One region of the Sporosarcina sp. NPDC096371 genome, then DNA from elsewhere that is predicted to be linked to it. Evidence: riboswitches for the same ligand, from Rfam matches in the RefSeq annotation. Region 1 holds a riboswitch; each other region holds the start of a gene.
The links. A riboswitch is a leader RNA that binds a small molecule or an ion and turns the genes downstream of it on or off. The one in region 1 is predicted to bind preQ1.
Positions count from the first base shown of each region.

Region 2: linked by a shared signal. The riboswitch ahead of ACIQ0H_RS06955 (QueT transporter family protein) and the one ahead of queF (preQ(1) synthase) in region 1 are both predicted to bind preQ1.
Region 3: linked by a shared signal. The riboswitch ahead of queC (7-cyano-7-deazaguanine synthase QueC) and the one ahead of queF (preQ(1) synthase) in region 1 are both predicted to bind preQ1.

Region 1 is NZ_JBIWFE010000003.1:503,720-511,103, forward strand. Features, by position in the region: gene ACIQ0H_RS11095 (hypothetical protein) at 23-451, shown strand; gene recQ (DNA helicase RecQ) at 619-2,397, shown strand; gene ACIQ0H_RS11105 (queuosine precursor transporter) at 2,446-3,090, opposite strand; gene queF (preQ(1) synthase) at 3,107-3,604, opposite strand; PreQ1 riboswitch class I at 3,689-3,732, opposite strand; gene ACIQ0H_RS11115 (MFS transporter) at 3,759-4,925, opposite strand; gene ACIQ0H_RS11120 (diaminopimelate dehydrogenase) at 5,111-6,097, shown strand; gene ACIQ0H_RS11125 (nucleoside 2-deoxyribosyltransferase) at 6,187-6,600, shown strand; gene ACIQ0H_RS11130 (alpha/beta hydrolase family protein) at 6,644-7,363, shown strand.
Region 2 is NZ_JBIWFE010000002.1:201,840-209,223, reverse strand. Features, by position in the region: gene ACIQ0H_RS06975 (ABC transporter ATP-binding protein) at 1-742, opposite strand, end outside; gene ACIQ0H_RS06970 (ABC transporter permease) at 757-1,680, opposite strand; gene ACIQ0H_RS06965 (ABC transporter permease) at 1,680-2,615, opposite strand; gene ACIQ0H_RS06960 (peptide ABC transporter substrate-binding protein) at 2,738-4,399, opposite strand; PreQ1 riboswitch class I at 4,718-4,763, shown strand; gene ACIQ0H_RS06955 (QueT transporter family protein) at 4,771-5,271, shown strand; gene ACIQ0H_RS06950 (excisionase family DNA-binding protein) at 5,363-5,593, shown strand; gene ACIQ0H_RS06945 (BCCT family transporter) at 5,768-7,261, shown strand.
Region 3 is NZ_JBIWFE010000009.1:98,764-106,147, forward strand. Features, by position in the region: gene ACIQ0H_RS18940 (hypothetical protein) at 36-467, shown strand; gene ACIQ0H_RS18945 (prepilin-type N-terminal cleavage/methylation domain-containing protein) at 467-907, shown strand; gene ACIQ0H_RS18950 (DUF7305 domain-containing protein) at 909-2,336, shown strand; gene ACIQ0H_RS18955 (YpdA family putative bacillithiol disulfide reductase) at 2,452-3,453, opposite strand; gene queE (7-carboxy-7-deazaguanine synthase QueE) at 3,736-4,443, opposite strand; gene queD (6-carboxytetrahydropterin synthase QueD) at 4,440-4,865, opposite strand; gene queC (7-cyano-7-deazaguanine synthase QueC) at 4,862-5,527, opposite strand; PreQ1 riboswitch class I at 5,535-5,578, opposite strand; gene ACIQ0H_RS18975 (C40 family peptidase) at 5,709-6,326, opposite strand; gene hpaB (4-hydroxyphenylacetate 3-monooxygenase, oxygenase component) at 6,645-7,384, shown strand, end outside.

The DNA.
Region 1 (7,384 bases):
TGATAATGAAAGGTTGATTAAAATGGCAGTACCTAAATCGGGACCGGCATTGAAACAGCTTCATTCACATAATACGATTCACGAAGGCAACTTGGCAGGTGCGATTGATAATACGAATGATATGATGGATTATCTAAATAAAGGTGATTTGGAAACTGCCAATAGAGCCACAGATGCGCTTGTAGACTACTGGCAGACGCATATTATTGCACATGCTGATTCGGAAGAAGCTGGATTTTACGAGGAAGTAACCGTAAAAAGGCCAGAATTGAAAGAGGCCGTAATCCAGTTGACGCGAAATCATGAATTACTATGTATCATCGTCAAGGATATCGAGGAACTTCGTACTATAGAGAATCTGAGTTCAGGTGTACTTCACCGGTTCCATTCATTACTAGTCGTCAATGAAATACATAGTCGTGACGAAGAAAGATTGCTTTTTTTAATCTGAGTTAGCAGTACACATCCAATTCTAATTCACTAATACTGCGAGTAGGACAAGCACTCGATGAAGATAATTTTTACAGGAGTGTAATTGATGAACAAGCACCTATTCCGGTGCTTTTTTCTTCGTAAAGGCTCTAGGCACCTTGCACTTTTCTTAAGAATAACGAGGAGATGGTTAGAATCGAAAAAGCTTTACACATTTTAACAACGTATTTTGGATATCCTTCTTTTAGAACGGGACAGGAACAAGTGATTCGTGGTGTCATGCAAGGGCAGGATACTCTTTGTGTCATGCCGACAGGCGGCGGGAAATCGGTTTGTTACCAAGTACCAGCGCTTGTGATGGAAGGGACAGTTCTTGTCATCTCACCACTTATTTCCCTCATGAAAGACCAAGTGGATGCGCTCCATCAAGTGGGCATCCCAGCGGCTTATATTAATAGTTCAATGTCATCAGAAGAATATTTCGGCACAATGGAGTTAGCGGTGGAAGGCAAGTATCGACTGCTTTATGCAGCACCGGAAAGGCTTGACTCTCCAGCCTTTAAAAATCAGTTACGTCAAATGTCCATTCCGATGATTGCGATTGATGAGGCGCATTGTATTTCGCAATGGGGCCACGATTTCCGTCCAAGCTATCGCAATATTAGTAGCATTGTTTCGTTGTTTGATGAAAAGCCGGTTGTCTTGGCACTCACGGCAACTGCGACACCGGATGTCCGGGAAGATATTTGTCGGCAGCTTGGGATTAGTGAAGCTAACACGGTTATGACAGGCTTCGAGCGGGCAAACCTCACTTTTTCTGTTGTTAAAGGTCAGGACCGTGAGAAGTATGTGAAGGAGTATGTACAGAAAAATGATGGTGAAGCGGGTATCATTTATGCCGCTACGCGCAAAGCCGTTGATTCTGTGCATGAAACTTTGCGGAAAAGTGGAGTAGCCGTTGCGAAATATCATGCCGGTTTAGGAGACGTTGAACGACAAGCAGAGCAGGATAGATTCTTGATGGATGAAGCAACGGTGATGGTCGCAACGAATGCTTTCGGTATGGGGATTGACAAATCGAATATTCGTTATGTCATCCATTATCAAATGCCGAAAAACATGGAAAGCTATTATCAAGAAGCAGGCCGTGCGGGGCGGGATGGATTAGATAGTGAGTGTACATTATTGTTTTCATCACAAGATGTGCAAACGCAACGATTTCTGATTGATCAGTCACAAGATGAAAATCGTATCCCGGCGGAATTGGAAAAATTGCAATCGATGATTGACTTTTGCCATACAGAAACCTGTCTGCAAAAATTCATCATTACCTATTTTGGGGAAACGGACGTAGTCAATTGTGGTCGCTGTGCAAATTGTACTGATACACGAGAAAGTTCAGATGTCACGGTGGATGTCCAAAAAGTACTATCCTGCGTCATCCGTATGAAACAACGCTTTGGTAAGACGATGATTGCACAAGTGTTGACGGGATCGCGCAATAAGAAAGTACTTGAATTTGGTTTCGAAAAGCTGCCTACATATGGCTTGATGAAAGACCGGAGCGCTAAAGACATCTCCGATTTCATCGAATTTATTATTTCGGAAAACTACCTTGGTGTTGAACATGGGCAATTCCCAATTATTTATGTCAGCGAGCAAGGGAAAGATGTATTAACAGGTGACGTAAAAGTGCATCGCAAAGTGTCTGTGATTACTAAACAAATTACAGCTGATAATCCATTGTTCGAGCAGCTTCGGGCACTTCGCCGCCAGATGGCGCAAGATGCTGGCGTGCCGCCTTTCGTTGTCTTCTCGGATAAAACATTGCAAGACATGGCGACAAGAATGCCCGTGACAGATGAGGGATTCCTTGAGGTACATGGCGTCGGTCAGGCTAAACTAGAGCGCTATGGTGAAGCATTTATGGAAGAAATAAAATTATATACTGTACAAAATGCATAAAAAGAGTAGGCGCATGAATGAACCATGTGCCTACTCTTTTTGCGTTTGCTATAGGGGCCGTGCAGGAATAGATTCTATCGTATTTTTGGATTCTCTCTTCCTACAAATCGAGACCAATAGATAGACAATCGGTGTATCCAAAATGGCTACGACAAATTTGAACACATATTGTGTTGCGATAAGTGTTAGCAATGCGCCAAGTGGCATAATCCCATAAAAAGCGATGGTGATGAAAATGGCTGTATCGACGAGTTGACTTGCCATTGTCGAAGCATTGTTGCGTATCCACAATTTCTTTTCACCGTGACGACTTTTCAGTTTGTTGAAGATCATTACATCGAGATTTTGACTGACAAGGTAAGCTACAAGGCTAGCGATTGTCACACGGAATCCAGCGGTGAAAATCGTTTCGAATGCTTGTTGATTTTCATAATAAGGTGCTGCCGGCAATTGAATCGCAATCCAGATAAAAATAATGGCGAAAAGTTGTGTAAGGAAGCCGGTTAGTACGGTGCGGTGCGCGGCCTTTTTTCCATATACTTCTGTAATGACGTCAAGAATCGGATATGTGAACACATAGACAATTACCGCGGCAGGTAAGACAATCCAGCTACCTACACTAAACAATTTAACGGCCAATATGTTAGATAAAATCAATAGCCCAACGAAAATCCCATTTAAATAATAGAGCATGTGTGAGACCTCCTGGTTATCGGTTATCGATGTTTTCCGGATACATATCATGGTTCATCATCCGGTAATCTGCCATTTTTTCGTATTTTGTTCCAGGTTTTCCAAAGTTGCAGTAAGGGTCGATAGACAAACCACCGCGTGGTGTGAATTTCCCCCATACTTCGATGTAACGAGGTTCAATCAATTTGATTAAATCATTCATGATGATATTGATGCAATCTTCATGGAAATCACCGTGATTTCGGAAGCTAAATAGATATAGCTTGAGCGATTTACTTTCCACAAGCTTTTTATCTGGGACAAAACTAATGTAGATAGTCGCAAAGTCAGGTTGTCCTGTCATCGGACAAAGTGATGTAAACTCCGGGCAGTTGAATTTTACAAAGTAATCGCGATCGACATGCATACTATCAACCGACTCTAAAATTCCCGGGTTGTACTCATACAAGTACTTCGTGTTTTGATTGCCAAGTAACGTTAAATCGTTCAATGTTGCTTCATCTCTTCCAGCCAATAAAAAAACCTCCCATAAATTTTGTCAGGGAGGGTCATAAACGCCGAAAAAAAAGCCATGTCAAATGGACATGGCGAAGTATCGTCATCCATAGTTTTTTTAAGAGGGTCGCTATGAACCTCTCCCAGACGGGGTATTCGTTTCGTCTCTGACATTAACCGACTTGCGATGATTTGTCAATAGACCTATTTTTTTTCATGCCCAGAAGTGCATACAGGGCTACAGCTAACAAAATAATACCTGTCAGCATAAATCCGCCTTTGTATGTCAGGTCGAGGAATCCGATGACGCTAGATCCGGCAACGACACCAATCGAGAAGAAAGCATAGAAGTAGCCGTATGCTTTCCCACGGAACTCAGCGGAAGATGAGTCGATGAGCAAAGAGTTGATGGAAGGGAACAGGAAGGCGAATCCAGCTCCGTATATGGCCATCGCAATGTACAAGTAATTCAATTGTTCAATCTGACTTAGAAACAACATCGCCAATCCCATTAGGGAAATACCGAAAGCCAATGTGACCATTGGGCGGACCCGGTCAAAAATTCGGTTAACAGGCAATAAAAAGATCAAAATCGCGATAACACCGAATGTACTTAGTAACAGGCCGCTTGTTTTTGTATCAAAGCCAAGTGCTGCCACTTTGAGAGGTAATACGAGTGCTAGTACACCCTGTGAGAACATTAAAAAGAATGCACCCGCAAATGCGCGTACCATACCCGGATGTTGGAACAAATACCTGACTTTGAATTTTTGTCCCTGTGCAGTAGAATCTTTTGGAACATAAGTAAATGAGCGAAGGACAAAAAATGCAGCGATTGCCAGTACAAGCATGATACCGCCGTTAACTGCCATGATGAAAGGTGTACTTGTCTTGGCTGCGACAATCCCCCCATAGGCTGGCCCAACGATTGCGGCCAATCCAACAAAGGCTCCAGAAATAGCAACACTTTTTCCGCGCTTCGACCCTTCTGCGCGATTTGCGAGGAAAGTGAAAGCTGCAGGGACAATTAGCCCTTCCATAAATCCATGGACAAAACGAACACCAAGTAATGACAAGGGTCCGGATGCGAAAGAATAGAGGAAAAGTGATAATGCGGCTGCAAAAAGTCCGACTAACAGAATCATAAATGGACCTTTCTTATCCGTCATAAAGCCAGAAATAATATTCCCAATCGTATTGGAGAATGAATACAAACCAACTGCAAGACCTATTAAAAATGGCGATGCGCCAAGAGATAATGCAAACGGACTCATGACAGGTAATTGTGAAAATAAGTCGAAAAACGAGAAGAATACGATAAGATAAACAAAACCACGCATAATGAAGCCTCTTTTCATTTGAATATACCGTCCTCTACCTTACCATTTTTCATGCTTGATTGGAAAAGGATAGATTGTGAACAATTATTCGCTGCCTTACATGATATTCACAAATCCATTAGGACGTATTTGATTGATAGGTTATTATGCGCTAAAATCAAAAGATAGAGAATTTTGAAAGGGGAATGACGATGACAATCAGAGTTGGAATTGCGGGTTACGGAAATTTAGGACGAGGTGTAGAATACGCCATTGGTCAACACGAAGATATGGAATTGGTTGGAGTGTTCACAAGGAGAAGTCCTGCCGATGTGCAGTTACTAAATAATAATGTACCGGTTCATAAAATGGACGATATCCAAAACTTCACGGAGGCAATCGATGTCCTTATTCTGTGTGGTGGATCGAAAAATGATTTACCTGAACAAGGCCCGGCATTAGCTGCACTGTTTAACACAGTAGATAGCTTCGATACACATGCAAAAATTCCTGATTATTTCGGTGCAGTTGATGCGACTGCAAAACCGAATGGTAAGACAGCTATTATTTCTGTTGGCTGGGATCCAGGTTTATTCTCCATCAATCGTTTATACGGAGAAGCGATTCTTCCGGAAGGTGCGACATACACATTTTGGGGGAAAGGCTTGAGCCAAGGTCATTCCGATGCGGTTAGGAGAATTCCAGGTGTCAAAGGGGCTGTACAATATACGATTCCTGTTCCTGATGCAGTGGACCGCGTGCGTAGCGGATCATTACCAGAACTGTCAACACGCGAAAAGCATACGCGCGATTGCTATGTTGTGTTACAAGAAGGCGTGGATACCGAGGAAGTCAAACAGGCGATCGTTACAATGCCTGATTACTTCACGGATTATGATACAACGGTGACATTCATTACTGAAGAGGAATTGAAACGCGATCATTCTGCGATGCCTCACGGTGGCTTTGTTATTCGTAGCGGTAAAACAGGCGAAGGAACTGCGCAAGTGATGGAGTATTCATTGAAACTCGATAGCAATCCAGAGTTCACTTCAAGCGTTCTTGTTGCTTACGCTCGTGCGGCTTATCGTTTGAATCAAAACGGAGATACTGGCGCGAAAACAGTATTTGATATTGCACCTGGTTTGTTGTCACCGAAAAGTGCAGCGGATTTACGTAAAGAATTGCTGTGATTAATAAATTGTATATCTGATGATTTACTATGGCGTTACCTTGCTTATTGAGGTAACGCTATTTTACTAGAGTTAAAGGGGCGGAGTGTATGAAGTTTTATGTTGCATCGGGTTTTCAGAATAAAGAGGCGGTACACTTTGTGAGTGAAAATTTAATAGAAGCAGGCCATATACATACATATGATTGGACAAAAAATGAGAGGGCCTCGACCCTTGAAGAATTAAAGGCAATTGGTGAAGAGGAGAAAAACGCTATACTCGCATCTGATGTTGTTATCGTATTATTACCAGCAGGAAAAGGGAGTCATATCGAATTAGGAATTGCACTAGGTAGAGGGAAGAAAATCTTTTTGTATTCGGCTGATGAAAAAGTGAATGATTTTGACACGACGACTACTTTTTATCATTTGCAGGAAGTTGAACAAGTGATTGGTACGTTGGATGAGCTAGTGGATAGAATTTGTTGTTTTGAAAAGGACAATAATGTCGTAAAAACAAATTGAACAGTGGGACTAACATAAAAATAGTTGAGAAAGGATTTTCTTAATGAGAAAAGAAAAAGCTAGTCGTTTTTCATATAATTTATTTGATTCACCTCCAAACTCCGAAAATGAAACAACAGTTATTTTTTATCATGGCTGGGGAACGAATGCTGATAGCTACAATGATGTGGCTAAGGATATCGCAAAAGAAGGATATTCGGTAATTGTTCCAGAAATCATTTATCACGATACTAGAAAACCTTTGAAGAATCACTTTGAAAAAGAGACTATGCAGAATTATTTTTGGAAAACAATAGTTGAAAGTATTAATGAGTTCGATGAATTTGTTGACGGTTTAGGGCTATCAAAGCACAAAATTGTCCTCGTTGGAAGTTCGATGGGTGGTTTTATAGCAAATGGAATTTTTGCATCACAAAATAAACTAGGTGGATTAGTCAATATTAATGGGTCGGGATCATTTTTATTATCAGAAAGACAATTTCGAGAGAGAGACAATCGAGTTGATTTACCCATCGGGGAAGAACTGATATTGAACAAGTTTGACCCTGTTGGACGAGAAAATTGTCATGCACCTGTCCTCCTTCTGCATGGTGATTCTGACAAAATTGTTCCGATAGAGGGACAAAAAAATTATTTTAAATACTTAACCGAAATTGAAGGTAGTAAGAATGTCGAGCTTTTAATTTACAAGAACGTTAATCATCAGTTTACTGAAGAAATGTTAAAGGATTTAATTGGGTGGCTGAATCATCTTGGGAAATAAAATAAGTTGTTATTTTAATGA
Region 2 (7,384 bases), on a different contig from region 1:
TAGGATTATAAAATATTTCATCGACATGTCCCGTTTCAACAATTTTCCCACCATACATGACAGCAACCCGACTTGCCGTATTAGCTACCACTCCAAGGTCATGTGTGATAAGAATAATGGCTGTCCCTGTTTTCTCCTGTAGATCCCGCATTAACTCCAAAATCTGCGCTTGAATCGTTACGTCAAGTGCGGTCGTTGGTTCGTCGGCAATCAGGATTTTAGGGTTACACGACAAGGCAATCGCTATCATTGCTCGTTGTCGCATACCGCCCGAATATTGATGGGGGTATTGATGGATTCTTTTTTCCGGGTTTGGAATTCCTACAAGCTGTAATAATTCCAAGCTTCGTTGTGTGGCTTCCTTTTTCGACATGCTTTGGTGCTTGATGAGTCCTTCTGCAATTTGATTGCCCACCGTCATAGTTGGATTTATCGAGGTCATGGGATCTTGGAAGACCATACTAATTTCTTTCCCGCGAATATCTTGCATTTGTTTTTCTGATTTCTTCGTCAAGTCTTCTCCATTAAAAAGAATAGAGCCCCTCACATATTTACCAGGAGGCATAGGTATCAAACGCATAATGGAATAGGCCGTCACACTTTTACCTGAACCGGATTCTCCAACAATCGCCAGCGTTTCTTTTTCATTTAATTCAAAAGAAACACCACGAATCGCTTGTACATCCGCGCCAAATGTTTCAAACGACACAGCTAAATCATTGACTTCTAATAATTTTCCCACGTTTCTATCCCCCCTCATTTGCGTTCTTTTGGATCCAGTGCATCCCTTAACCCATCTCCAATGACATTAAATGCAAGAATCGTCAAACAGATGAAAAACGCTGGAAAGAAGAGTTGATAGGGATAGTACTGAAACGCAGACAAAGCATCATTCGACATCGTTCCCCAACTCGCTTGAGGTGCAGGCACTCCCAAACCCAGATAACTTAAAAATGCTTCCGTAAATATCGCAGTCGGTATCGTTAATGTTAGCGTGACAAGAATAGGCCCAAACGTATTGGGGATTAAATGCTTAAATAACAGCCTAAAATTACTGGCGCCAAGAGAACTGGATGCCAATATATACTCCTCGGATTTCAGTTGCATAACCTGACCACGTACGATTCTCGCCATACTAATCCAGCCGGTTATAGTCATAGCAATGATCATCGTCCATAATCCTTTTGGCATAATCACCATTAACAAGATAACGACGAGCAAATACGGGACACCATACAAAATATCAGCAATGCGCATAAGATATTCATCCACTTTACCGCCGAAAAATCCAGCAACCGCTCCCCAAATCACACCGATGACTAAATCAATTAAGGAAGCCATAAGGCCAATAAATAAGGAAATCTTCGCACCGTACCACGTTCTTGCAAATACATCCCGCCCGAGATTATCTGTTCCAAACCAATGGTCAAGCGTCGGAGATTTGTTAGCATTCATTAAATTGGTCTTATCATAGCTTTCTCCTGAAATCGGAGTGCCTATAAAAGCCATAATCGCCAAGAGAATAATAACGATCACCCCTAATACAGCCAGTTTATTTTTCCTAAATCGACGCCAAGCATCTTTCCAATAGGATGTACTCCGTCCCACAATTTTTTCAGCTTCGGCATGATCGACTTCAAGTGCTTCGAAATCGGACTTCTTTAGTTGCACCTGTGTCATTATTGATTGGCCCCCTTTCCAGTTACTTTTATCCGCGGATCAATCCATCCATAAATCAGATCCACAACCAAAATTGAAACGAGTAAAAGGGCGCTAAAAAACACAGTAGTTCCCATGATCACGGTATAATCCCGATTCGTAATACTCACCACAAACTCATTGCCGAGACCAGGAATCGCAAATATTTTTTCAATGATAAAACTTCCTGTTAAAATACCAGCAACTAACGGCCCTAAATAGGATACAACCGGTAATATCGCATTTCGCAGCGCATGTTTGTATATTACAACACGTTGGGATAGTCCCTTGGATTTTGCTGTTTTTATATAATCTGCACTTAACACTTCGAGCATGCTTGAACGCATAAGTCGTGCAATAAAAGCAAGGGGTGTTGTCGCCAAAGCAATTGCCGGTAAAATGGTATGGGCAAATGATTCAAATCGGGCAATCGGGAGCGCTTCCAACTTAATCGCAAATATAAATTGTAAAATGGTAGCCATGATAAAACTGGGTACCGAAATCCCCAATATCGCGATAACCATGACCACATAATCCCCTGTCTTGTTATGCCTAACGGCAGCTATCGCACCAAATAACACCCCAAAAGCCAAAGCTATTAAGATGGCTTCTAACCCTAATATTAATGAGTAAGGGAAACTTCTTTTTATGATATCCGTCACTTGTTGCCCTTCATATTTAAACGAAGGACCAAAATCAAATTTGGCGGCATTGATCAGATATTTCACATATTGTTCGTGCATCGGATCGTTGAGTCCATACGCTTCTTTCATTTGTTCTTCAATCGCAGGTGACGTTTTCCTTTCAGATGTAAACGGCCCCCCTGGAGCTAATTGCATTAAGGCGAATGTGATTGTAATGATAAAAAAAAGAGACAGCAATATATAACCAATCCGTTTCAATAGGTACCTAGCCAAATGACATCACCTCCATAATCCATTGGATAATGTAAAACGTAAACCATAGGCGTGTGTTCACATATTTAACCCAAAAAGAGGGATGATACTAGTATCACCCCTATGAATCTTATACATATCGCTTACTCAATATAGCCCCACTTGTATTGAACTAGGCCCAATGGTGATACTTCAACGTTTTTCACATACTCTTTATTCGTCCATACGTTTGTATAGAAATAGACTGGTGCTAATGGTAAATCCTCCATAAAAATATCTTCCGCTTGACGCAACAACTTTTCACGTGCAGCCGGGTCTGTTTCTACTCTCGATTGTTTTAGCAATGCTTGATAATCAGCATTCTCCCAGTTTGTATAGTTGTTTCCACCGACTGTTTCAAAGATTTCTAGGAAGTTGATCGCATCGTTAAAGTCGGCGAGCCAACCCATCCGACCAATCTGGAAGTTGCCTGCACCCATAGAGTCCAGATAGACAGCCCATTCCTCATTGTGAAGCTCTACATTAACGCCAAGATTCTCTTTCCACATATCCTGTACGGCTTGAGCGATAGCCCCATGTGCCTCACTCGTGTTATAGGAAAGCTTGATCGGAGGCAATTCGGTTAGACCTAACTCTTCCAAGCCTTTCGCCAAGTATTTTTTTGCTTCTTCTGCATCATTATCATTAAAGTAGCCTTTTGCATTCTCTTCAAAGATCGAAGGTGGTACTAACGCCATCCCTGGTTGTTGTTCACCTTGTGTAATATTCGTTACAATGCCTTCACGGTTGATGGCCATTGCAAATGCTTTACGAATATTCGCATTGGTAAATGGTGCTTCCTTTGTGTTAAATGCGTAGTAATACACGCCAGCAAGTGGAGATATATTCAATAGACCCTCTTTCTTATATGCCGGAATGGCTGCCAAAGGGATGGAATCTGTTGGTGAACCTAACCAGTCCAATTCTCCTTGGTCATACATTTGTTTTGCTGTATTTTCGTCATCAATCATCAGCATCGTAATTGTTTCCAACTTAACGGTCTCTGCATCCCAATACTCAGGATTTTTCTTTAATACAATGATGTCTTTATGTTTCCATGTGTCCATCAAGAAAGGACCGTTCGTTACATAATTTGCGGATACATCATGTGCCCAATCTTTATTCGCTTCTACTACTTGGTGATTGACAGGGAAGAACGTATAGAATGCCGTTAATTCAAGGAAGTAAGCTGTTGGTTGCGCCAACTCGACGACTAATGTTTTATCGTCTTCTGCTGTAATTGCTACATCGTCCAAAGAACCGCCTTGTTCTTTTGCGGCTTCCGCACCTTTAATCATATACAATTGGTAAGCATAATCTGTTTCAGCGTTCGCTGGATCTAATACCCATTTCCATGCATATTCAAAGTCTTGGGCTGTTACTGGATCTCCATTTGACCATTTTGCATCTGGACGAATTTTGAACGTATACGTCAACCCGTCCTCAGACATTTCAGCAGTTTCAGCCATCGCTTCTTCTATTTCCCCTTGTTGGTTCACGCGCATCAAACCTTCAAACGTCTGGTTCAATACTGCACCAGAAGTTGTATCTGTCGCCAGACCCGGGTGTAGGGAAGGTGGCTCTGTTTTAATGTTTACATTCAACTTCTGTTCTACTACCGCCGGCTTTTCGACATTCGTATCCTCTGTTTTGTCATCTTCTTCTTTTTCTTTACTCGTCTCATTCTTGTCCCCACCGCAGGCAGCTAAAAATAGACTCATCACAAAAACCAAAGCTAGAAGTAATGACCACTTTTTCAATTTCATAAAGGACCTCCTCATACTTTTTTTGTCTTCTCGCAAACTGATGATTTCAATTTGCACCGTGAGTCACTATACTCTCAAATGATGATTGAATATTACAACATATTAATATTCTTTTACATTTATCGATATTTGTCATAGAAGCGTTGAGGGGTGAATATCTATATAAGTTAAAGTTAATTTGATACACCTTGCAAAGGTAACAGAAATGCCCATCACCCTAGTGGTACAACAAGGTGCAGAATACTACGGAGTTTTCTTACATTTCCTTCACACATATACAAAGTAAATAGACTATGATATGCTGTTATGCAGGCTTTTTGCCCCGTGGTTCGTAGACCATCCCACGATAAAAAACTAAGGAGAAATGAATAATGAAAGTCAAAACTCTAGCAACCAGCGGGATTATTGCCGCTTTGTATGTTGCTGTCACATTTTTAGTCGCACCATTTGGATTCACACTCATTCAATTCCGTATTTCTGAGATGTTCAACCATCTTATCGTTTTTAACAAGAAATATATTTTCGGTATTGTCATCGGTGTATTTATCGCTAACTTGCTCTTTTCACCAGTAGCGGTTGATATTATTTTCGGAGTATTGCATTCATTAATCGCTCTGTCTATTACGATTTTTACCACGAAATTTATAAAGGGAATCTTCAAAAGAATGCTAGTGAACACAGTCGTCTTTACGCTCCTGATGATTATCATCGCATTTCAACTTAGCTTCTTTGCAGATATTCCAGAATTTAATGGACTACCGTTCCTTATCATCTATCTAACCCTTGCAATCGGTGAATTCGTTGTCATGGCAGTTGGGATTCCACTTATGATGGCTTTGAACAAACGCCTAAACTTCAAAAAACTTATCTAAACGTTATTCAGTGCGTTATTGATCTTATCTATCCCCTCCATTTCACTTGCCTTAATTGAAATAGAGGGGATTTTTTAAGGAGATGTGTCAATTGTATATAACAATCGAAGAAGCAGCTGAGCACTTGAGTATGCCAGTCGGACAAATCCAAAAGTATGTGCTTGAAGGCCGTATTCGCTCCGTTCATGACGGTGAACAATTTCTCATTAACAAAGCTCAATTCGGTCTCTATTTTGAACAACTTAAAGCATTAAAACAGCAAATGGATGACTGGCGTAACGAACCCATTCCGGCCGATCGCGATATAAAAGATGAAGATTGAAAAACCGGCTAAGGACATAGATGTCTTTAGCCGGTTTTTCTGCTACTTCGCGAAATATAGGTATAATCGGGAACGAATAAGGGGAAACTGTTCTCATCAAATGGTTGCTTTCAAAACGTTTTGCTAGTATAGTTGGACACTGTCTCTAAATGACCAGCAATTCAAGGGGGAAGTATGAAGAAAATTTCAAATGTCTTTTATATCGCAATTGGGCTGATTACTTTAGTCGTCATATATGGCGCGTTATCACCCGCAAGTTTCGAAGCCTTCACGGCAAACGCCAAAAACTTCGTTGCATCACGGTTCGGTTGGTATTACATGTTACTCATGTCATTCACAGCCATACTCAGTGTCTATTTCATTTTTAGTCCATACGGAAAGATCCGTCTTGGTAAAGATAGCGATCGTCCACAGTTTTCAACAGTCTCCTGGATTGCCATGCTATTTTCGGCCGGAATGGGAATCGGGGTCGTATTTTACAGTGCAGCTGAACCATTATCCCATTTCGCAATCAATCCCGCGACGGAAGATCCCAATACGGATGCAGCTTTTAAAGAAGCTTTGCGCCAGTCTTTCTTCCACTGGGGATTCCATGTGTGGGCTATGTACGGAGTTCTTGCCTTATCACTCGCCTTCTTCCAGTTCCGCAAAGGGGAACCGGGATTAATTTCAGCAACATTGAAGCCGATCTTCGGTAAAAAGATGGAGGGGCCATGGGGCATTTTCATTGATGTACTTGCCGTTTTCGCGACATCGTTCGGAGTCGCCACTACGCTCGGCTTCGGTGCTGTTCAAATTAATGCAGGCCTGCATTACTTATTTGACGTAACCATCGGCATTAAATCACAGTTTGTCATCATTGCGGTCGTTACCGTTTTATTCGTCGCATCCGCCTGGTCCGGTCTGAGCAAGGGCATCAAGTACTTGTCGAATACGAACTTGGTACTTGCATTCGTCCTACTCGGCTTCATCATCATTCTCGGGCCTACGCTACTCATTTTCAATATGTTCACCGATTCACTTGGCGGCTATATCGCTAACCTGATTCCCATGAGTTTCGGCACCGCACCTTTGGACTCAACTGATCGTGAATGGTTAGATGGGTGGACAATTTTCTACTGGGCATGGTGGATTTCATGGGCACCCTTTGTTAGTATGTTCATCGCCCGTGTTTCAAAAGGCCGTACCATCAGAGAATTCATGATTGGTGTACTCGTTGCGCCTACATTACTCGGGACATTTTGGTTTTCAGCGTTCGGGACAACGGCGATTGATATCCAGAAAAAGGGCCTCGTTGATTTAACGATTCCTTCAACAGAGTTGACCATTTTTGAAATGTTTAATGTCATGCCCATGTCGCTCTTTATATCCATCTTAGCGATCTTTTTAATCGCTTCGTTTTTCATCACTTCAGCAGATTCAGCGACATTCGTCCTTGGCATGCAGTCCACGAACGGTTCGTTGACGCCATCGAACCCCGTCAAACTTACTTGGGGTATCATCCAATCGACAATCGCCGTGATTCTGCTATCTGTAAATGGGCTCACAGCATTACAAAATACCATTATCATCGCGGCGCTACCGTTTTCTTTCGTTATGCTACTGATGATTGTGTCGTTGCTGAAAGCTTTGAAAGCGGAATTAAAATTAATAAAACAAAAGAAATAATATAAGAAAGGGCTCCCTCGAACGAAGGAGCCCTTTCTTGCTGTCTAAAATCTCACGAAAAAAATACCTCATGAATTTCAATGAGGTACCTACTATACATGTCGAATTAAAAACCCTTACTAA
Region 3 (7,384 bases), on a different contig from region 1:
AGGTTTAAAGAGTGATGGATGCGGGGGGATTTGGAGTGGAACAAGATGGAAAAGAAAGTGGGTTATCGCTGGTAGAAGTACTAGCCTCTATCGTTATTTTAACTCTTTTACTAACAACCTTTTTAATGATGTTTCTGCAATCGGCGAAAGTACATAAGGCGTCTGAACATGTGATTGATGCGACATATATTGCGCAGAAAGAGATGGAAAATCTCTATGCGTTAAGTACTTCGATTAAAGAGAGTGCAAAGATAAAAGAGATTATAGCTTTAGGGTATATAGAGAAACCAGATGAAAATGATTGGACGGTCTTTACAAAGGTGTACAATCCCGAGATCTTATTGAAAATTAAATTAAAAAACAAAGAGAAAAGTATGGATCGTGTACTAGTAGAAGTACGTGGTATACCCGACGATAAGCTGCAAGCTCAGATGGAGAATGTAGTAGTGTGGAGGCCTGAGTCATAATGAAAAAGTATCTGAGGAATGAAAAAGGGCTCACATTAGTGGAAGTACTCGCAGTCATCATCATCGGCTCCATTATTCTACTGCTTATTTCGAATGTACATGTATTTGGTCAGAAACAATATAACAGTCAATCAGAAAAATCTAGGCATTTATCTGATGTGACGTACGCGGCGAAAGTGATTACGAAGGAGATTCGGAAAGCAGATGAGCGGGGCATCGTAAATGTTGATGAGAAGGGCGATCATATCAAATTGACTGATCGTATTGAGTACAAATACAACCGTGCAGAGAAATGGATAGAGAATAAAGATAAAACGATTGTAGTGAAAGATATTAGCAAGTTTGAGGCTAAGCGGACAGGTAGCCAAGTAAACCTCAAAATCATCAGTGAAACCGGCGAGAAAGTGGAAACTAAAATAATACTCAGAAAGGGTGATTGATGTGAAAAATCACCATCATGCCAACGATAGGGGATTCACCCTCCTTGGTGTATTAATGGTACTTGTTGTTTTATCTGTCCTTGGATTAAGTATCATGATGATTACGTCGAATTCTGTGAGGATATCTGCGGGGGAGCGGGATGATCAGGCGGTATTTTATATTGCGGAGGCGGGTGTAGTTGAGACAGCTTATGATATCAATGAAGATGTGTCAGAAGCATTTGAAGAAGTTAAAAATACATATGATAAATTGACGACAAAAGAACAGCAGAAATATGATTTTGTAGGGGAATTCTATTCGAGAGTTAGAGCGAAAGTAAATTTAGCACCAACTAGCCCAACATTTGAAGCAAACTTAGGTAATGTGCCCGTTGCCTCGATAACCGTGACACAAAAAAGAGCAGACCCAGTTATATATGAAATTGAATCTATAGGAACGATAGGGAATAAAACACGTACAGTTAAACAGGAACTCACTGTATCTTTAGAGCCGAGTGTGGTTGAGGGGCCTGGGGTGTTTGGGAACGCGGCTTTGTATGTTAATAAAACGATACGATTAGAGGAAGGCATAACAATACATGGGAATGCTTATATGAAGTCTACTAATCCAAGTGATTTGAAAATCAGTGGGGGTGCGAGTATTACTGGTGAGGTCGTTCGGGGAGTTGAAAATTTTATAGAATTACCCTTGTTTCCGAGCTATCCAAGCTATACGATACCTGTGGATCAGGTAATTACGAATAATAATGGAAATAAGACTGATTTAGTAAAAAAAGGAAAATTATTAATAGGAAACTATATTACAAATGGATATATAATGAATATGAGCAACAATTTGGCGTTTAAGGAGATTTATCTAAATGAAAATAATACACTAACAATCGATGTGGGTGATTCTGATAAAGAAATTGTTGTAGATCATCTAAATGTCACAAATGGCCATATTAAAATAAACGGTACAGGAAAGCTTACGATATATGTGAAAAATAATATAACGATGGGATCTGGAAGTACAATCAACAGCAATACTCGAAATGTAGATAAGTTGCAAGTTTATCAAAAAGGTTCGAACCTTATTAATTTAGGTGGGGATCAAAAGGTTTTTGGATCCCTCTATGCTGAAAGTGCAACTATTAAAATAGGTGCTGGCGGAGGATTTCATGGGAATATTTTTTCAGGAGGAACTGAAGTTACAGTAGACGGGGGAGCTAGTGTAAATACTCAACTTTTTCTGGTGCCAAATGCTAAATTCACTTTAGCCAATGGTGGTAAAATCAAGGGATCGGTTATCGCCGATTCATTTATTGGAACAGGCGGAGGATCTATCACCTATAATGGAACAGGTGCTGGCAGTGGTTCCGGAGGTCCGATTAAGGATTATGGTGACGGTTCCAATTTGATTAAAAAAACACCATTAATTGAGGAATGATTTCTGGAAGTAGTTATTTTTCCATTTTCTCTGATAGTTAAATGTAGTGAGCAGGCCATCACAAAAGTAGGCCCTTAATCGAAAAAATCGGTTAAGGGCCTTTTTCTAGTTGGTTTCAAACGGAAGGGCTGTTGTTATTGGCAACTAACGCTAGTCGGCTTGCAATCTCCTCTGCGATTTTCAAGCCGTGAAATCGCCCGTCTTCAATGTAAACACGATTGGTAATTCCGCCTGTTACAACTCCTGAAAGAAAGACGTTTTTGACATTGGATTCAAAGCTTTCTGGATCAAAGAACGGAACTAAAGTGCTTGCATCTATTTGGATTCCAATGCTCTGAAGCATTGAAGTATTCGGTTGGTACCCGATCAGGGAAAGGACATAGTCATTTTGAATCGTAAACAAGCCATTTGGAGATTGGATGCTAATCGTTGTTTCTTCGATAGAAGCAATACTGGAATTGGGGTAGAAATCAATCTGCCCTTTTTTGAGAAGATTACGCATATCGAGGAGCAAGGATGGTTTAATGCCTTCTAAGACTGTCTCACCTCGGTGCACAAGCGTAACATGTGCTCCATTACGATAAAGGTCGATGGCAGCCTCAATCGCTGAGTTTTTGCCGCCTACAACTGTAACATGTTGGCCGTAATAGTGATGACCTTCTTTATAATAATGCGAAACCTTCGTAAGATTTTCTCCACTAACATCTAGCTGTCTCGGTGTGTCGAAAATGCCGGTTGCAAGTACAATCATTTTCGCTTCGTAAGAAATACTATTTTGATGCCGATCTTCCGCGTGGACGGTAAATGATTCGGCGTTTTTCGATATAGTTGTTACTTTTTGATAGCACTTAATATTAATTTCTTGCCTTTCAGTTACAAGTCGATAATATTTTAATAACTCTGTTCGAGTAGGACGTGCATCTTGTGTCAGGAAAGGAATGTTACCGATCTCCAAACGATCGGAAGTACTATAGAAAGTCATCTGAAACGGACAGTTGACAATGGAATTGACAATCGCCTCTTTTTCAATAATTACATAAGAAAGTCCTTTTTCTTGTAGAGCTAGACCCGTCGAAAGACCACACGGACCACCACCGATAATAACAACATCATACATATACTAAAAATCCTCCTTTTGAAATTCCGTAAAACAAACTAGTCAATCGAGGTTAACGCTCTCCATTATGCGCTATTAGGTGAGAATACATACTGGAATTGTTCAAACTTATCTGTATGAAAAGGTTTCATTGGCATAAGGGGGCGGTGACTGTGGCAGAGCAGGGAGCAAATACATCGTGGCGTAAGTGAGTGGATATACAATGTTCCCTATAAATGAAAAGTACCAGGCACCGAAACGATTCTAGACCGTTTCAGTGCCTGGTTCCTTCTACTTGTTTAATTAAACCCCGCGTTTATTCCCCCATACAAGGGCGTGTAGCTGAGGCAGCACTTTGGCATCATTCATGATTGGCGAGCGCACTGCTAGATCAATCAGCCACTCATACCGTTTCAGTAAGGCCGACACAAGAACTGCGTCATCGGTCGTTGACGTATCATCGTTCCCGTTCTGTAAAAAGAAAGGGAATGACGGATAGCGAAGATGAATCTCTTCGGCAAACTTGAAATCTACTTCGTCAAAAATGACGATTTTCAGGCTGGCGTTTGCATCTGTTAACTTGTCCATAAACGTATCCAGTTTGCCGAAATCTGTAGTCATACCAGAGCTCGGTGGTTTCGGGGACAGCGTGATATCATCTATATTTAATAACCAGTCTTGCCAGAAAGAAGCTTGCGTTTCAACGGCGACTTTCCAACCTTTTGCATGGCACAGGTCGACGAGTTCGCCAATGCCTTTATGAAGGGCGGGATTCCCGCCTGATATCGTTACATGGGAAAAGGATTTCCCGCCGATTGACAGAAGTTCCTCTATAATTTCACTTGGTTGTTTCGAAGTACTGTGTCCCGAACCGTCCCATGTAAAACTAGAATCGCACCACGAACAAGAATAATCGCAACCGGCTGTCCGGACAAACATCGTTTTTTGCCCAATGACCATGCCTTCCCCTTGAATCGTAGGACCGAATATTTCCATCACAGGGATTTTCATAGGATCTCCTCCTGTTCTGGCCGATAGACGACGTAACTTGTCGGTGTTTCTCGAACAATGACTTGAAGGCAGACCGGTTTATTGTCACGCATTTGAAGGACCTGATGAATCGATGTCCCAATCTGTTCCGCCAATCGTTCAGTCGTCGGAAAGACATTCTTGAATTCTGGATGATCATTCAATACGGAGTGATCATATTTATCGTGAATGAGGTTTTTTAGTTGTTTGAAATCGATTAGAAAACCGAGTGCATCCAACTCATTTCCTCCGATGGTTATATTAATATGGTACGTATGACCATGCATCACCTGGCATTTCCCGGCTTCTTCATTCGGAATGAAATGCGCTGCTGAAAAATGCATGTCTTTGTTTAATTCAAATCGATAGGCATGCTGCACAGACGGGTAAAATTGCTGCATCATTTAGTAGCACCTACTGACTTTCTAGATAAGTAAGCAGTGAGCCCTTCATTCCGTAACACACAGGCAGGGCAGTCCCCGCAACCTGAGCTCGGAACACCGTTGTAGCAAGTAAGGGTTTTCTCTTGGACGAAATCGAGCACATCCAGTTCGTCGGCCATTGCCCATACTTCGGACTTATCGAGCCACATAAGCGGCGTGTGGAGGACAAATCGTCCGTCCATTGCTAAATTCAATGTTACATTCAGTGACTTGATGAAATTATCACGGCAATCAGGATAACCGCTAAAATCCGTTTCGCTCACACCTGTGATTAAGTGCCGAGCCCCAATCGCATCTGCATAGACAGCCGCAAATGACAGGAATAGATGATTCCTACCGGGAACAAAAGTTGACGGCAATTCACCTTCTACTTCCTTCACGTCAATGTCATCCCGCGTTAAGGCGTTTGCAGATAACTGGTTAATCAGGTTCATATCCAGTACTTTGAATGAAACCCCAAGTTCCTTGGCGATTTCCTTTGCACATTCAATTTCAGCTGAATGGCGTTGACCATAGTCAAACGTCACCGTCGCGACTTCACTGAAATTTTTTAATGCCCAAAATAGGCATGTCGTACTGTCTTGGCCGCCACTAAAGACGACAACCGCTTTTTCATTTTTCATCATAAACAGCTCCTTAGTTTTTTAGAGAGGGAGTTTGCGAACCTCTTTTTTTGAACCTTGTTAATAATAGCATAAGTAGTGCGTGTAGGGGAGAAGGGAAGGAAAATAGGTAGTATGTACCCTATATTTGGCCAAAAGAGAATCCCTCCCCCATTCAATCATGAAGGGGGAGGGATTCTGTTTACAGTCGTTTAAAACTATGAAATTTTGATTTCCAATAACTGTTACTTAAGCTTGTGACTTGTGATTTCTTGCCACCAGCATGGACGAATTTATTGTCGCCAATGTAAATGCCAACGTGTGAAATACCTTTACGATATGTATTTTGGAAAAACACCAAATCACCAGGCTGGGGAGAGGTTACTTTCTTCGATTGTGCAAATTGGCTAAGCGTGGTGCGTGAGATGTTTTTACCAGATTTTTTGAAAGCATATTGGACGAATCCGCTACAGTCAAATCCGTTAATTGTAGTCCCACCAAATACATAAGGTATCCCTGTCAGCTTCATCGCCTGATTAACAATGCTTTTAGAAGCCGTTGATGGCTTAGCAGTGGATTTGTTTGCACTTGTCGAATTACTAGTCTTTGTCGATGTTTGTAAGACTTGTTTTGGATAGATGGTATCTGACTTTAAGTCATTCCATTTTTTAAGATTAGTTATGGATACATTGGTTGATTTTGAAATGTCCCATAACGACTCTCCGTTTTGGACAGTATGTGTGCTTGCTTCTGCATTAGTAGTTGTGATTCCGAATGCTAAAGAACCTGCTATGATTAGTGAATATGCTATTTTTTTCATTATGTAATTCAGCCACCTTTTCTATTAATCATTGATGAGTCAATGACTATAACTCTAATAGTAGGCAACGAGGCATCGTAATACAACGCTAGTTCGATTACAGATTCATGACACGTCCGTAAAAATTACGGGATATTTTGGGCATGCATCCAATGCTAGGGTGAAACAGGCAAGTTTCGTGCACTTGTATATGAATTCATCATGATTAAAGAGACTTTATAGGGACTACTTTGCACCCAAACGGTCACATGCGGTTAGAAATACTAATAGTATAAGTAGGTAAAGTTTACCTACAAACCAATCGTTGGGAGGCTGAATATGCCAGCTATTACGGGAAGGGATTATATCAATCGAATCGACGAGATGCAGACGAATGTTTGGGTAGATGGTCAACCAGTAATAGGTAAGATTTCCGAGCACCTCGCCTTTAAAGGCATTATGAAGAGCCAATCCGCCTTATACGATTTACAGCATGACTTGTCCTTACAAGACGTCATGACGTACCCGTCGCCAACAACTGGCAGGCGGGTAGGCATGTCCTTTTTACAGCCGACTACGATAGGGGATCTAGTGAACAGGAGAACCATGGTTCAACAATGGGCGCTATTGAACAATGGCATGATGGGGAGAAGTCCGGATTATATGAACACCGTATTAATGGCGCTGGCATCATCTGTTGATTTATTGGAAGGAAAAGAGAACTGCTTTCCTGAAAACGTACTAGCGTTTTATGAATATGCACGTGAAAATGATTTATCGTTGACACATACGTTCATCGATCCGCAAGTCAATCGGGCTCAATTCTATTTTGAGGAGGAAGGCGAGCCAATCGCTGCCAAAGTGGTAGAGAGGAACGAAACAGGTATCATCGTTAAAGGTGCACGGCTACTCGCAACACAGGGCGGCATTACAGATGAAATTCTCGTGATGTCAACAGGCGGGGGGAATGATAACGCAAATGGATTTGCCTTCGCGATTCCTAGCAATAGTGAAGGAGTCAAATTTGTGTGCAGGGAATCATTTGTCGGCGGAGATTCTACCTTTAACTATCCATTAAG